DNA from 3 places in the Paenibacillus sp. sgz302164 genome. Region 2 is predicted to be linked to each of the others. Evidence: predicted binding sites of a transcription regulator. Region 2 holds the regulator's gene; each other region holds the start of a gene.
The links. Region 2 encodes LexA, which represses DNA repair genes until DNA is damaged. Its sites were predicted from a motif close to CGAACATATGTTCG; they were not measured.
Positions count from the first base shown of each region.

Region 1: AC0LWT_RS08230 (SPL family radical SAM protein) is a predicted target of LexA. The motif match lies at 1,602-1,615, and genes of this name have one in related genera.
Region 3: AC0LWT_RS34270 (YhjD family protein) is a predicted target of LexA. The motif match lies at 3,123-3,136, and genes of this name have one in related genera.

Region 1 is NZ_JBVYOL010000004.1:48,092-53,510, forward strand. Features, by position in the region: gene pdaA (delta-lactam-biosynthetic de-N-acetylase) at 1-513, opposite strand, end outside; gene AC0LWT_RS08230 (SPL family radical SAM protein) at 621-1,577, opposite strand; gene AC0LWT_RS08235 (HPr family phosphocarrier protein) at 1,728-1,991, shown strand; gene AC0LWT_RS08240 (hypothetical protein) at 2,018-2,317, opposite strand; gene AC0LWT_RS08245 (response regulator transcription factor) at 2,506-3,180, shown strand; gene AC0LWT_RS08250 (HAMP domain-containing sensor histidine kinase) at 3,177-4,622, shown strand; gene AC0LWT_RS08255 (undecaprenyl-diphosphatase) at 4,619-5,203, shown strand; gene AC0LWT_RS08260 (alkaline phosphatase family protein) at 5,228-5,419, shown strand, end outside.
Region 2 is NZ_JBVYOL010000007.1:49,465-54,883, forward strand. Features, by position in the region: gene metH (methionine synthase) at 1-533, opposite strand, end outside; gene AC0LWT_RS13295 (1,2-dihydroxy-3-keto-5-methylthiopentene dioxygenase) at 752-1,294, shown strand; gene AC0LWT_RS13300 (HAD family hydrolase) at 1,370-2,167, opposite strand; gene AC0LWT_RS13305 (DUF896 domain-containing protein) at 2,210-2,398, opposite strand; gene AC0LWT_RS13310 (LysM peptidoglycan-binding domain-containing protein) at 2,642-2,938, opposite strand; gene lexA (transcriptional repressor LexA) at 3,206-3,823, shown strand; gene AC0LWT_RS13320 (hypothetical protein) at 3,955-4,353, shown strand; gene AC0LWT_RS13325 (vWA domain-containing protein) at 4,443-5,120, opposite strand; gene AC0LWT_RS13330 (hypothetical protein) at 5,350-5,419, shown strand, end outside.
Region 3 is NZ_JBVYOL010000034.1:6,776-12,194, reverse strand. Features, by position in the region: gene AC0LWT_RS34285 (S-layer homology domain-containing protein) at 1-711, opposite strand, end outside; gene AC0LWT_RS34280 (hypothetical protein) at 1,330-2,412, opposite strand; gene AC0LWT_RS34275 (hypothetical protein) at 2,466-2,711, opposite strand; gene AC0LWT_RS34270 (YhjD family protein) at 3,156-3,527, shown strand; gene AC0LWT_RS34265 (SAM-dependent methyltransferase) at 3,750-5,387, shown strand; gene AC0LWT_RS34260 (hypothetical protein) at 5,402-5,419, shown strand, end outside.

The DNA of each region.
Region 1 (5,419 bases), on a different contig from region 2:
CGCAAGGGACCGTTCGTTAAAAATGCCTCTTGGCGCCCGCAAATATTTCATCTCTTTTTGGCCGGTCCGTGCCTGTACTTCCGTTTGCACTTTAGTCAGTTCTTTCTCGATTTGGGCTGCGGAAATTTGGCTCATATCGGGGTGCCCCCAGGAATGATTTCCGACGATATGCCCTTCGTCGACCATTCGCTTCAGCAGCTCGGTCTGGGTTTCAATAAAATGGCCTGTAACAAAGAAAATGGCGGGCACTTGTTTTTCTTTCAAAACATTGAGAATTCTCGGAGTATTCCCATTTTCGTAGCCGTTATCGAAAGTCAGAAAAAGCTCTTTTTTCGAAGTATCCCCGGTAAAAACAGCTCCATATTTTTGTAAAAGCGGTTTAAATCCTTCTTCATCGATGGAAGGCATGGAACCGTTTTTGCTTTTCTTAAAACCGAAATGGTACGTACCATCCGCATGAATGGTTGCGGCCTGTCCGAAAAAAATGAGCAGCGCCGTCAGAAAGACGCACATTCGTTTAAGCGGCAATTTAGCCTCACTCCTCTTGTTGGATGCAGTCTTGTTTGTTCACCTACTGTCATAATTCTCTTCGGAGCCTGTTTTTATGTATGTTGCCCGGCCTAATCCGCAAAAGAAAAGGAGAGCTGCTCGGGAACCGGAGGCTGCCCGCCATTGTTGCGGGGAGGGATAGCTGCAGCTGCAGAATAACGGGGTTCTTGATTGCTTAAACCGTACTTGTGCAATAAAGCTTGAACGAGCTGCATGTTCGGCTCCTTGTACGATTTCGGAAGAGAGGAGGACTCGCTGTAAAGCTTGCCGTATTGCGGCACCAAATCGAAATAGCGGTTCTGCAACGTTTGAAAAAACCACACTTTGACTTCGGAAGTGCTGAGCCGCAAATACGAGGGCATGACAAACTTCGCTTGATGCAATGCCGCGCTGCGGATCAGCGCTTCGATGTCACTTGCACGGTCTGTCAGCAAAGGAAGAATAGGGGCCATGAAGATGCCCGCGGGAATTCCCGCTTCAACTAACTGCCGGACGGTTTCCAGCCGTTTGGCGGGCGAAGGGGTCGAGGGCTCCATGTTTTTCCATATGGCATGATCCAATGTGTTCAAACTGATATTAACGGAAACGATCGGCACGGATTTCAGTAAATCGAGATCCCTGAGAATCAAGGGGGAGCGGGTCGTAATGCTTACCGGAAAATCGTACTTCGCCAGCACTTCCAGACAAGCCCGCGTCAGCATCGCTTTGCCTTCGATTTGCTGGTACGGATCTGTCGCTGTGCCGATCGCGATAAGGCTGCCGGCTCCGCCGTTTTGTCGGGCCAGCCGGGCCAATTGTTTGTCAAGCGCCTCCGCAGCGTTGGACTTCAAAAAGATATGGTTTTGAAACGTATCGTCGGTTTCTTTGCCCAAAAAAGCATGCGTGGAACGCGCATAGCAAAAGCTGCACCCATGCTGGCAGCCGCGGTAAGGATTGATCGACCAGTCAAAGGGCATGGAAGGAGCTTTCACTTCATTCAGCACGGTTTTGCATGAAACGGATTCATATTGGACGCGGCGTCTGTTCAAAACGGCCTCTCCTTCCAAGGAATACGAATGTATGTTCTGTTTATTGTAGCAAAATATTTCCCGGAAGACAATGCTTGAAGTACAAGATTAATTCCGTATAATCGAATATATTGGAAACAAATTTTTATGAGAAGGCGCGGGTTGCAGACAATGAGAGTACATGAATTTATGATCCATTCGGACATGGAGCGCAATGACCTGACCGAAATATCGACGATATCCAACCATTTTGCTTCAGATATAACGCTTACTTTTCAAACGGACAACACCGAGCATACGGTCGATGTCAAGAGCTTGCTGGGCATGCTGCTGCTGCCTATTAAATCGGGTACGACGGTTCGTCTTCTGACCAAAGGCAAGGATGAGGAGGAAGCGCTGAATTTTGTACACGGCTGGTTTGAAAACAAAGCGTAGCTGCGGCGGAAAAGCCGGGAGGGGAATCACAATTTGAATCTTGCGATGTGATCCCACTTGTTCTCCAGCTGCAAAATTTCCTTTTGCCTCGGACCTATCAGGTCGAAATGGGGGTAAGGAGGCCTGTTGTGAATGTAGCGGGGGTCTAAATCGTAGGCTGAGCACCACCTGGCCAAACGGTCCAGATCGGAGCAGCCGACCTTCGTAACCGTGCGAATGCCGGCAAACCGGTCGTCCAGCCAATAGTGGGTAAGATAGGCGATTTCTCCGCGGCTCACGGCTTCTTTCCAGCGCCGCAGCTCTTCTTTTGTAATTCCGAAAGCCATCGATAATTAGACCACCTTTATGCGATTTATGGTTGCAGTATACAGATTATAACATGAACGCCCCAGGCCGCTTGGGGTTTTTTTGCATAAAACGATCGGCCGTTCATCAAAATATCAGAGCCGGTTTCTCATCATATTTTCATCTATTTGCATTATAGTGATGAGGGCGGAGATCAAAGGAGACTGTAATGAAACGGATTTTGCTGATTGAAGACGAAAAAAATTTGGTTCGGTTCATCGAGCTCGAACTGCAGCATGAATCGTTCCATGTCCAGGCCGCTTATGACGGGCAGAGCGGGTTGGAGCTGGCGCTGCAAGAGGAGTGGGACTTGATTTTGCTTGATATTATGCTTCCCAGACTGAGCGGAATCGAAGTGTGCCGGCGCATCCGCGCAGTCAAACGAACGCCGATCATCATGCTGACGGCCAGAGACACCGTAGTCGACAGAGTATCCGGCTTGGACAGCGGGGCCGACGATTACGTGCCCAAACCGTTCGCGATCGAAGAGCTGCTCGCAAGGATGCGGGCCGTATGGCGCAGAGCGGAGGCAGGGGAAAGCGGCCTGCATTCCATGTTGTCGTTTCGCGACATTTGCGTCGATCTGGATGCCAGAACGGTTAGCAAAGCGCAGCAGCCGGTCGAGCTGACGAAAAGGGAATTCGATTTGCTGGTCATGTTCCTGCGGCACCCGAATCTGGTGCTGACGCGGGACATGCTGCTCGACAAAGTATGGGGACATGACACGATGGTAGAAACGAATGTCGTTGACGTGTACGTCAGATATTTAAGGAACAAGCTCGATGAAAATAAAGCGGATAGCTTCATACAATCCGTCCGCGGCCTGGGATACGTAATGCGATGAACATTTTCGGACACCCTTCTGTCATTCAGCGGATCCGGCAGCGGCTCTCCCGGTTGCCGGTCAAATGGAAGCTGAGCTTGTGGTCGACTCTGCTCATCTTTTTGTTATTCGGCAGCTATAACTTTGCCCAGTACCTTGTATTGAATAACTGGATGCTCGCTCAGGAAAAAGGCTTTATGCAGCAATCCATGTCGCAGCTGGACAGTTATTTTGAAGAAAGAAAAGCGGAATTGAACGATGCAACCGTAAAGGATGCGGCTCCTTTTATTGAAAATTTGCTGGAAAACAATCAGATGATCCGGATCCTCGACCGCAATGCGAATCCGGTCATATCGTTAACGGACAAGTTCAGTCCGGACTGGATTGTTCCCCAAAGCGCGGCCGTCCCGGAAAGGCTGGAGTTGAAAATCAACGACGATCACGTGCTGGTATATCGAAAGCCGCTGCTGACAAGCCATTTTCAAGGAACGATAGAAATTTCCAATCATCTTGAAACTTTCGATCATTTTAACAAAGGTTTGGTCTGGGTTATGGTGATCGGCGGGTTATTGGCATTTCTCATAAGCGGAATCGGCGGTTTTATGCTAGCCGGACAATTCATGCGGCCTGTCGCGGCGTTGGCGGCGGCCATTAGAAACGTCAAGAAAAAAGGTCTGCACGAACGGGTGAATCACTCCGGGAACGGGGACGAGTTCTCCAAGCTGGCGCAAATGTTCAACGAATTAATGAGTGAGTTGGAACAATCCTTTAATCAACAAAAGCAGTTTGTCGAGGACGCATCGCACGAATTACGGACACCGGTTACGATTCTGGAAGGCCATTTGTCGCTTCTAAACAGATGGGGCAAGCAGGACCCCGCGATTTTGGACGAATCTTTGCAAGCGTCGCTTCAGGAAGTCCGCCGTTTAAAAGGGATCGTTCAGGAATTGCTGGCTTTAACGAAAGCGGAAACGAACAGATTGGCGGTTCAACCGGAAACTGCCCTGCTGCAGCCGGTCGTTCTTCATACGGTTAACAGTTTTGCGGCTTTATATCCGGATTTTGCTTTTAAAGTTGAAGCGGAGGAGCTCGCAGATGTGAGATTGCCTGTCGCGGCGCTGCATGTAGAGCAAATTTTGCTCATACTGCTCGACAATGCGGTCAAATATTCCGCCGATGTCAAATCGGTGCTTGTTCAAGGAACCGTAAGCAAAAGCGCCGTACATCTCAGCGTCAAAGATCATGGCATCGGCATACCGCAAGACGAACTGCCCCGCGTATTCGACCGGTTTTACCGGGTGGATAAAGCGAGAAGCCGCGAACAGGGAGGGACCGGGCTCGGACTGTCGATTGCGCAAAAGCTGGTTGATTTGTACCAGGGCCAAATTCTCATTTCCAGTGTCGAAAATGAAGGCACGGCGATCACCATTACGTTTTATAAAGAAAGCAGGGAACCATCATGAACGACGTGATTTTTAAAATGATTTACGGGCTGACGGGGCGATTTCCCGCGCTCGATACGTTTGCGGCCGTATTTTCGCAAAATGCGCATTGGCTTGTGGCCGCGCTGCTAATTGTATATTGGTTGAAAGGGAATCAAAAATCGACGATTTTTGCTTTGTTTACGGCAATGCTGGCCTTATTGTTCGGGCAAATCATCGGCACCGTATATTCACATCCGCGCCCTTTTATGGCTGATGCCGCGGTGCATTCGTTAATCCCGCATGCGGCCGATTCTTCGTTTCCGAGCGATCATGCGCTGGCCTCGTTTTCACTTGCTTTTGCCATATGGCGCACCAACCGGAAGTGGGGCATCGGCCTGCTGGCGTTGGCGGTTGTGATCGGCTTGGGCCGGATATTTGTCGGCGTCCATTACCCCGCGGACATTGCCGGCGGCGCTGTCATAGCCCTGTTGGCGGCATTCGCCGTGATTCGCGCGGAACGCCTTCTCGAGCCTGTGGTACAGTTCATTTTAAAGCTTTATCGAAAATGCTTCCCTTTCCTGGGAGCGAACGATCAACCTTCCCATTCTTCCAAAATGTAAATCAAGAACGGAGGCCCGATTGAGATGAAAGCTATTTGTTGGCTGCTGTCGGTCATCCTGCTGCTCGCCGGCTGTTCCCCCGCCGGAGCCGGAAAGGGCGGGCAATCCGCGCCTGCCGCTACGGCGCCGGAGCAAACGGCGACGGCTGCTCCGGCGAACACGCCGCAGCCGGTCAAACCGGCGCAGCCCACGGCATCTGCTCAGCCTGCGCAGCCC
Region 2 (5,419 bases):
CGGATGCCGATGCTTCCGGCTTTCACGTTCAGCGTATCTTGCGATGTTTCGAGGAGCAGCGCATCGACGCCGGCTTCCACCAGCGCAAGCGCCTGCTGGTAGTAACTCTCCTCCAGTGCTTCGAACGTTACGCCGCCGGTGACGGACAATGTTTTGGTCGTCGGCCCCATCGCCCCGATTACGTATCTCGGCCACTCCGGAGTCGAGTATTTATTCGCAGCCTCAATCGCCAGCTTAGCCGCGGCCAAATTGATTTCCCGGTGACGGTCCTGCAAATCGTACTCGGCCAAAACGACGCTGGTCGAACCGAACGTATTCGTTTCTATCATATCGGCGCCCGCCGCAAAGTAAGCTTCATGAATTTTCCGCAAAACGTCGGGGCGCGTGATGGCAAGAATTTCATTACAGCCGTCCAGTTCTTCGCCTCCGAAGTCATCGGGTGTCAAATTCTCCTGTTGAAGCATGGTGCCCATTGCGCCGTCAAGGATCATTATTTTTTTCTTAAGCTGCTCTTGAATCGGTGGTTTGATCATGGCATGACTCCCTCTCAACTTGACCTAAAGCTGAAACAACCCAACTTTATCGATAAATTCGTTAACATTTAGTGTAACAGAATAGCGCTGCTATGAAAAGATTTCTATTTATCAATAATTCCTATGGGGTATGTAGGATTTTTTTATGCAAATTCATCGACATGAGTCAACATTTCATCTATAATACAAGTATATTTTATTGGAAAGAGGGATGTACGTTGGCACAAATTCGAATTCGCAACACTAATGAACGCATCGAAGGTGAAGAACAGGTAAAAGCCTTCTTGGATAGCCACAACGTCGTGTACGAACACTGGGATACTTCCAAGCTTCCTGAAGCGCTTCGCGAAAAATTCGCCCTGAGCGACGAAGAAAAAGCGCAAATTTTGAGCATTTATGACGAAGAAATTCGCGATCTTGCCGCAAGACGCGGTTACGAAATTTGGGATGTCATTTCCTTGTCCGACGCTACGCCAAACATCGAGGAACTGCTCAAAAAATTCGAACAGGTTCACACGCACACTGAAGATGAAATCCGTGCAATCGTAGCAGGACGAGGCATCTTCATTATTAAATCGGAAGACGAAGTCGGCTACTTTGACGTCGAGCTTGAAGCCGGAGACGTTATTTCCGTACCGGAAAATACGAACCACTTCTTTACGCTGATGGATAACCGTCAAATCGTAGCGGTACGCCTCTTCATCGAAAAAGACGGCTGGATCGCCTACAACGTTGACGACCCGGAGTTTGCAAAGGCCTGATCCTTTCATAAAGAACCCAAAAGCCCAACGATCCGAGGATTCGATTCCCCAGCCGTTGGGCTTTTGTTTGCAATTTTACCGGCTGTTCGCAATAATCGGCAAAATTTCTTGCAGTCGGGATACTTCAAAAGCAGGAACGATTTCGTCGCCGCGCTGCAGCCCGTGATGATTAATCCAAATATTGCGCATGCCTACGCTTCCCGAGCCGAGAATATCCGTAGTCAGCTTGTCCCCGATCATGATGCCTTCGGAAGCTTCAATACCCAGAAGCTCCATCGCATGCCGGAAAATCGAAACCGCCGGCTTCCCTTCCCCAAACGCTCCGGAAATAACGATATGATCAAAATAAGGTGCAATATCGGGCACTCCGGCCAACTTTTCCATCTGCAAATCGGGAGAACCGTTCGTCAGCAGCAGCAGCTTGTAATTGCCTTTCAGCGCATCCAGTACTTGAAACGTCTCTTCGTAAACGAGAGGACGGCGGCGGCGTTCGGCCGGGAACATTTCGCCTAATTTGTAGCCAAGTTCCTTGTCCTCAATACCGAGCGCCTGAAGTCCTCTTGTCCAAGACTCCGTCCGATAGCCCGGAGCCAACTGTTCCAGCTTGCGAAAATGCTCATGTTCTCCCTGGGTAAAATGAGCCCACAGCCCTTCAAACGGATTAATGCCGATCATTTTCGTGAATGGGAACGTTTCGTAAGATTCGTAAAGCGCTCTGGCCTCCTTGCGCACGGCCTCTTCCAATTCATTCGGCTTGATCGAAGCGTAATGTTTGGCCGCTTCCTCGCATGTTGCTTCAAAAGCTTCCTTCACGCTGCGATCGTCCCATAACAGCGTATCATCCAAATCAAACAGCACAGCCTTGAGCGGCATCGTTACATTTCCCCTTTGAATGCATCTATAAATGTTGTTGCTTTACTTCTCTTCTTCATCGGCAAACTTGATAGAATCCAACTGTACCTTAAGAGAGGAGCGGAACGCTTGGATATATTTTTTTCTCAACTCGTTGCGCTCATCAATTTCTTCATCCGTTAAGCCAACTGTTTTCGCTTTGCGGGCAAGTTCGTTGATTCTCTCTATGTTCTGGTCCATATTATCGCTCATGATAGTCCTCCCTGCCATTACTCAGTCTGACTACTACTTTGCCATTCCGCTACCCGAATGTCAAGGCAATTGCACGCAAAAAAAGACTAAGGCAAGTAACTTAGTCGGCAAATGAGCTTGATTCAGAAAATCCGAATCGAACATGAACGAATATGTCTCATTTCACTTAGGAATGAAATTGGAGGTATCGTTGACCGCCGAAACTAAATAATACGGCCAGGGGTCCGATATAAATGCCAGGCATTAAGGCAGCAGCAAGATTTGCCCTTCATAAAGGTACGTGGAAGTAAGTTTGTTCAATTTCTTAACTTTATTCATATACGAACGAATATCCTGACCTTCGCTTATTCGGGATGAAGCTATAGACCAGAGCGTATCGCCGCGTTCAACGATAAGATGGTTTGGGATTTGTACGGATTCATGAATGGGCTCAGGCGACCGGGTGGAAGCGGCGTTCGCGCCATCTCCTGCGTAAGCTTGTACGATTGCGCCAAAAGAAAACACGGCAAGAAGCGCGGCAGCAAGCAAAATGAATTTCAAAGATCGCTTCGTCAAACCGAAGAACCGATGGAAACGATCCGAACGTGTCGTAGTTCTCGCTGTCGCTGGTCTTGCATGAAGTTGCCGTGAGTTGCTTCCTTCTGAATATGCAATGTACATAACATTCATCCCCCAAACATTTGTTCTGAAATCAGAATATCACGAACAAACGTTTGTGTCAATAAATCTTCGAACTTATGTTTGTACGAACTCCGGTTCTGTGTTATAATTTGGTTAATGATTTTTTCATAGATGGAGTGATAACTATTGAGTAAAATATCCCAACGCCAACAAGCAATTTTGGAGTTTATTAAGAACGAAGTGAAAGATAAGGGCTACCCGCCTTCCGTTCGGGAAATCGGCGAAGCCGTCGGACTGGCCTCCAGTTCGACCGTGCACGGGCATCTGGAACGTCTGGAGAAGAAAGGCTTGATCCGCCGCGATCCGACCAAACCGAGAGCTATTGAAATTTTAGGTCTCGACGGAGCGGAGAGCAACTTCGCTTTATCCGTGGCGCGCGTCCCGTTAGTCGGCAAAGTAACGGCCGGCGTACCGATTACGGCAACGGAGAACATCGAAGACTACTTCCCCCTCCCGTCCCACCTCGTCGGCGACAACAACGTGTTCATGCTCAGCGTATCCGGCGACAGTATGATCGAAGCCGGCATACATAATGGCGACTATGTTATTGTCAAGCAGCAGCAAACCGCCGACAACGGCGATATCGTCGTCGCCATGACCGAAGATGACGAAGCAACGGTAAAACGTTTTTACAAAGAACGGGATCACATCCGTCTGCAGCCGGAGAATTCGGCCCTCCAGCCGATTCTTCTGAAAAACGTAACCATCCTTGGCCGCGTTATCGGCCTGTTCCGCGACATGTAAGTACAAAAAACCACCTTTAAGGTGGTTTTTCGCTTTTAAAATACCGATCGAACTCCGGAACTGCAATTCGATTTCTTATAGCTACTATCCCTTTTACTTGGACCGAAACTGATTCGAGAGGTACAAAGATCTTGAAGAACAAGACAAGAAAAATAATTGTAGGCGAAAATGAATACCTATATGTGATTGACCAGAAGTATAATCAACAGTTGAGTAATATTTCTCTTAAAATATCTTTAAAAGTCCTAAAAAATATAACATGCACATTCTTTTTTTGTACTTGGGATGATCCAATTACAGGAAATCCACTATTAGTCGGTACATCCTTAAAAAATAAAGATACCAACATAATTGAAAAATATAATTTACATAATCCAAGAACGATTAGAGCTTTTATTTTGTATGGTTTGGAAAATGGGCGGACTGGAAAAAACGCTATAGAATTCCAGGACGGGCTCGATATTATTGGTAAGATAGGATATGACATTTCACGGTTGAAACCAGTAACCAGGGAAAATTTAAAGAATTAAATCTCGTTTCGTTGGCGTTCCCCAATCCATTTCTTGCCCTTTAGGCGCCATCAATCAAGGCTTTCACAACCCGGGAGATGATCAATTTGTTATAATATCCCTTTATCTTTTGCTTCTCTTATCCACAAAGGGAATTCATTCAATAAATTTTCATACAGCTCTTCATCGTTCGTTTTTTCAATATCCGTAATTTGAAAAAAGTTCGCATTGTCGACGACTCTGCCTTCGATAGTATCCAGCTTTTTCAACACTCCGAAATCGGAATTGCCAACACCGACAAACTGCCAAAATAATGGAAGGTTCGAAGATTCAATGATCGCCTTGTCGATCGTATCTCCCGTCCCCCTCTTCACCCCGCCGTCATTAATAAAAATAATGAAAGAGGGAACATTGCTCTTTTCTTCCACGGTATATTTTTTTATCACATCTCTCATGACCGGCGACTCATCGTTGCGGCCGAACTTGGATATGTTCTGGTTTTCAAGCACATGCTTGTTGACGTAACCTTCGAAATCTTCCTCGCTGACAGAGGGCAGCCTGCTGAATTTGTGGTCGTATACCCAGATGTCCAACACACCGTCATCGTCCAGCCTGCTGGCGACAGCCAATATTTTTTCGACTACTTTCTGAACCGTACCGTTTTTGTAGAGCAGCCTCATCGAACCGGATATGTCCAGCACCAACGCTACTTTGGCCACCACGCTCGACAATTGTTTCTTTTCCAAAACGATTCCCAGTTTTTGCTTGCTTAAAGAAATCGTGCTCATCGTATCCACCTCTATAAGTTTGATAGTTTAAGAGTATCATGTTTTTTAAATTATTGGATTTTTTTTCAACAAAGGGACTTAAATATAGGTTCAACCAGATTGAAGAGGCTTGGAAAAAATCCAAACAGGACTATTTCCTCCAAAATTAGTAAATTTTAATTTACAAGTTGTGCAATATATATTACAATTATTATTGTAATTATTTTGTATTTATAGGAGGAACTTAGGAATGAGTAAAAAAGTTTTTAATGGTCTGTTAGCTGTTGCACTTACTACTGGTATCTTGGCTTCTAGCACTA
Region 3 (5,419 bases), on a different contig from region 2:
ACCATACACAGCATCCCCGACCGTCATATTGACAGTATTCGAATTGAGCGTTACGCCAGTTACACTAACGGTGCCCGACAACGAGGTCCCATTGATGACGATATCAGCGATTCTGCTGTTGCCATTACTTTGAGAGATCGTCCCTGTTCCATTGGTACCGGCATTTGATGAATTAATCGAAGAATTAGACGTATTGACCCATCTAATATAAACAGTTGGTTGATTGTCCAATTCGCTAGGCAGATTTACATCTTTTTGTGCAATCGTTGTCGTAAGTGAATAGACATCTGAAAATGGAACAAAATTAGTACCATCTAGGCTGTACTGAAGCTGAAAATCCTTCGGACCGCCATTTGTACCATATTGCTTTGAAGAAAGTGTTAATCCAGAGTATCCAGCCGTGCTGAATTGCGCTTGCCAATACCCTCCTGCAGGAGTAGCCCAGCCATCTTTATATATAGTGTTGCCTGTAGCTGAGTAAGTAGCTGTTCTACTATTGCTTAATGTCAGCTTGGCGATGCCTTTATTATTGGCATTACCGGCAGTTGCAGTATCCACGTTCGTCGACGAAAAGGTCCACCCTGCTACAGTCTCGGGTACGCCTGCATATGCCTTCTGAACCAATCCATTAGGCAAAATCATCGTGGCCAGCATCATCACAACCATCATAAGGCTGTACCATTTCTTGTACTTACCTATCCTTTTTAACATTAAGGCGATTACCTCCCTTATAAAATTGCATAACAAAAAAAACAACACAACAAGCGCCGCCTAATCCTCTATCTACCCCCTCAATAGAATTAAGCACCCCACAACGAAAGCGCTTTCCCATTTTCCTCAGGAATTAACCTGCTAATTGCTAAAGTGAACATTTGAAAAATACTTTTTTTACAATTGATTCCAATGACATTAATTCATCACTTTGTAAACATTTTTTCAAACGTCCCTTAGCTATTCTAGACTTCATTTGTTTTGTGTATATTAGCACAGCGTTAAGGGATTGTTAAGGCGGTTTTTGGCATAATCTTAATATTTGGAAATCTGCCTTATCGAATATCGCAAACTATGCATAATACCAATAACTACATGCTAGAATAGAAAAAAATTGAAATTTTGAATAAACAATAATTTACATTTGTTTATTTTATCATTTGTAATGAAAATAGCTCCAAGAAGAAAATAATACCATTTCCAATTTTTCAATGATTTTTCTTATCGTATCGGGTAGTGTAACGAGAGTTTATTGGCGGAATTGTATGCTAAAAAAGCCCGCCCCCCCATTTGATAGGGCAAGCAGACTTTTTTTCAAAAGACTATTCGTTAGATCTCTTAACGATAAACGTTTGTAACATACTCGCGGGAGAACTCTCCCAGCCCGTCAAAGAGCGCGTCGACGAAGCGCGCCGGATCGGTCAGCAATGTGCCTGCGCCCAGGTCGCGGTAATTTTCGAAAGAGCGGCCCCATGGCGCGCTGGCGTCGCCGCTGCCGTTATCTCCGGCAAACGTTCCGTAGCTGGACCAAAGATTCGGGTTGTTATCGTTGCGATGCGGCCATAGGGAAGTTTCCAGCGGAATCAGACCGTAGGTCAGCGGCGCGCTTTTGAAGTCATTGGAATAATTGGCGTAGTAGTTTTTGCTGCGGTCGCTCATGTTTTGTACATCGGTGCCCGATTTGAACACGATACCGCTGTTGCCTTTTGCTCCTTTATCGTCATACACCCGCAGCGCATGGCCGAAATCCTGCTCGCTTTCCGTAATCGGAGAGTCGTTTTGGGCGCTGTAAATTTTCGGATGACTGCCGGACATACTGTATTTGCCGTCAAAATAAACCGTGCTCAGCCCTGGTGTATACGTCTTGTCAGTAGACCAAGGGGACGAATACATGCGGAGCTTTTTGTGCCGTCCCATGAGCACCGTTTCCAGCTTGCCGTTCGGATCGTCGACTTTGTTGCCGTTCAAGTCCGTGCCGCCGGGTTTGCGGATGACCAGCATCATGCTTTCCATATCGTTCTCATGGTCGCCGAGACCGTTCCCGAGATCTGCTACAACGCCTCTAACATCCTGCTTCGCGTAGTAGAAATAGTAGCCGATGAACCAGTGCGTTTTGGACGAAACGAAAGAATAGTACACGGACGGATACAACGCTTTGCCGCCCAGACCGTATTGATCGATATTTTCCCAGTTGTTTGTCGTATTCCAGTCGCCGTCGTAGTCAACGCGCGTCGGGATATCCTGCTGCGGATCGCTGCCGATATCTTGGTAAAGCAGCGGGGACCAAATTTCGGCAAATTTGCTTTGTTCCTCTGCCGTCGCCGCTTCCGCCTTGGAAACAAGCCCCGCCGGCGCGATACAAGGCACAGCCAGTGCCAACATCAAACTAAAGGTCAAAATCTTACTTCCGATTTTACGCATCACAGTTACATCTCCTTTTATATTCACGAATTTTTTTGCGGGCGTCTGCTTCTTCACGGCCGGTAAAATACCGTCCTGCCCGGCGTAGTTGTACACCAAATTTTCATCATAAGTAAAAAATAATGTCGGGCGCTTGCCCAGCCGTTTTTCGCGACGGATACGCCTGCAGGCGCTGTACCGCGCTCATAGATTTTAACCTTAAGCGCGACCTCATCTTTCGGCTTGGCGCTATTCTCCCCTCCCTTTTCCGTCCGGTCGCAATCTTCGATCCGCCGGAACAGCCGATCAACAGATTGCATAGAAGCGCACCGCACAGCATTCCCGGAAAACTTCCGTTCCAGGCATGCATCCGAAGCGGCTTTTAAGCTGCTCCTATGTTGCGTAACCGCGTCCTCCTTCAGTCGATGCAACAACTCCTTTATAACCCGGAAATATAAAATCTGGAAACAGACGATTTTCCATGCGGTAAACCGATCATGCCACCCTGCTCTTTATGTACTTCCCGGGCAAAAACAAACCAAATTCTACCTCCCAACCTTTTTCCGCTTCCCTCTTCCGGATTTCGCTAACAAACAGGCAATGCGAAAAGCGATCCGGCCCGCTCGCCGCGGCTGCACAAGCCGATACCACCGTTTTGCCGCACTCGTAGGACAGAAAGCGGAATTCCGTAAAATACCTCTGTATAAGGAACGCATGTTCGTTATATAATAAGAATAAACGTTCGTATTATGGTGGTGTTCATTATGAGTGTTAATTCAAGAATCGAAACGGAAGAAGATGTTCAGATCATCAAGGAATACACGTTGCTGCCTATTTTGCTGGATATGTTGGCGAGGGATATCGACGAATTGAAAGTTTACAAGGATAAGATCGTGTACAATCATCTTATTTTTTATCTTCGGGAAGTTGAAAATTCCATTTATCCCGAATTGCAAAACATCAAAAGCAAGATGAAGAAACGGGACATGAAAGTGCTCAGTACGAACACGAATGCTTCAGGCATCCACGTCGAATACAAAGTCCGCGGCTACGTTCGTCATTTCACCATGCTGAGGAGCCTGGTCAAAGCGGAGCTGATGACTGCGCTGATGAATATGCGGGGGCGGTTGCGGTGAGCTAAAGGATTGTATTTTCGACCGAATCACCTCTTTGGCTTATGTCGCTTTTAATTGATAATCTTATTTGGCGTACAGGAAAAAATCGCCATTTTAAAAAAACCGTGAAGGCTTGATGCTGCGCGGTTTTTTGCTAATTATCGGCAGAATCTTTCATTATTCTTTTATTGGGCTGATCTACACTTAAAATAACCAAACAAAAATATCCAAAAGGGTGATGACATGTTACCTATGGATAACATAGGTTCAATAGCGAAAGTACGCGGTAAGCGTAAATATTTGCTGGAAGAAGAGCGAGTTTTTTCCGAATCGTTACTCTGGCAACTACAGCGGGATTTTTTCGACGAAAAGGGGGCTGCTGCTTGGCAATCCGGCCAAGTGCCGCATTATGTGACAAGCAGTCCCACGTTGGCAAACAGCTACGCCGAGATCGTATTTGCTTTTTTGCGCGACCGGAAGAGGATGACGTCATCCGGAGAGAGTTTAGGGCATTCTCGGGATGAACCGCTTTACATTTGCGAATTAGGCGCCGGGTCGGGGCGGTTTGCATTTCATTTTATAACGCGGTTTGTCAAGATCTGCGAACAATTTCAACAGGAAACGATACCGATTTGTTATGTAATGACGGATTTTACTTGCAGCAATCTTGCTTTTTGGAAGCGGCATCCTCAGTTTGCTCCTTTTTTTCAACGCGGTTTATTAGATATGGCCTTGTTTGATATAAATAAATCGAATCGGCTTCAATTACAGATAAGCAACCGGGAGATCGCCGCAAACGAACTGGCCAATCCGCTTGTGGTGATTGCCAATTACGTATTCGATAGTATCCCTCAGGATTTGTATTATCTCGAACAACGCAACTGGTTTCAATGCTTAGTGACTCTGTCCCACGACCAAGATCCGGACACGCTTGCGCCTGAGGAAGTACTATCGAATGTGCATGTGAAATACACGCATCGTTCTATCCAGACACCGACTTTTCCAGAACATGATTGGAATCAGCTCATTCTGGAGTACGGGAATATGCTAAACAGCACCCACTTGCTAGTTCCAACCGTCGGCTTGCGCTGCTTGCAGAATATGAAGTCCTTATCGCGTAAAGGGCTAATGCTGCTTACCGCCGACAAAGGCAACCACGATCCCGCTTTACTGCCATACAAGCCGGCCTCCGGTCTGGTGCGTCACGGCAGCTTCTCGCTTCCTGTTAATTTCCATGCTTTCCGCTGGTTATGCGAGAGAAATGGGGGGAGGGCCTTATTTCCGGAACATCCCCATCATCAAATCGATGTAGGATGTCTCCTGATGCTGGACAATCCGGAGCAGTATATAGATACCTGTGCGGCTTATGAACGGTATGTCAATGAATTTGGTCCGGACGATTTCTACAATATTGCCAAGCATGCACGAAACCGATATTCAGACATGGGCCTGAAGGAAATGATGGCCTATATTCGCCTCAGCCGTTATGATAGCCACCATTTCTCGTACTATTTACCGAGACTGTTCGAGTTGGCGCCTACTTTTTCCGAGAGGGAACGTGCCTTGGTGATCGATACGGTTCATAAGGTTTGGGCGACGTACTTTTCGTTAGGCGAGGATATGGACTTGGCTTATCATATAGCAGCTATGTTTTACGAGATGGGCTGTTATTCGCAAGCCAATGATTATTTTCAACGATCCGTTCATATTTACGGGGAGCATACGGGTACGCTGTATAATATGGCGTTATGTTATTTTTTGCTTGAAGAGTTCGAGCAAGCCGAACTTTTGTTGGAGAAAGTGCTTATATATGATCCTGTCAATGAGGAAGCCATTCTATTATTAACCCAAATCCATTCAAGGAATATGAACGAATCCTAGAGTCCGGAGGACATATGGAACATTCACGCTTC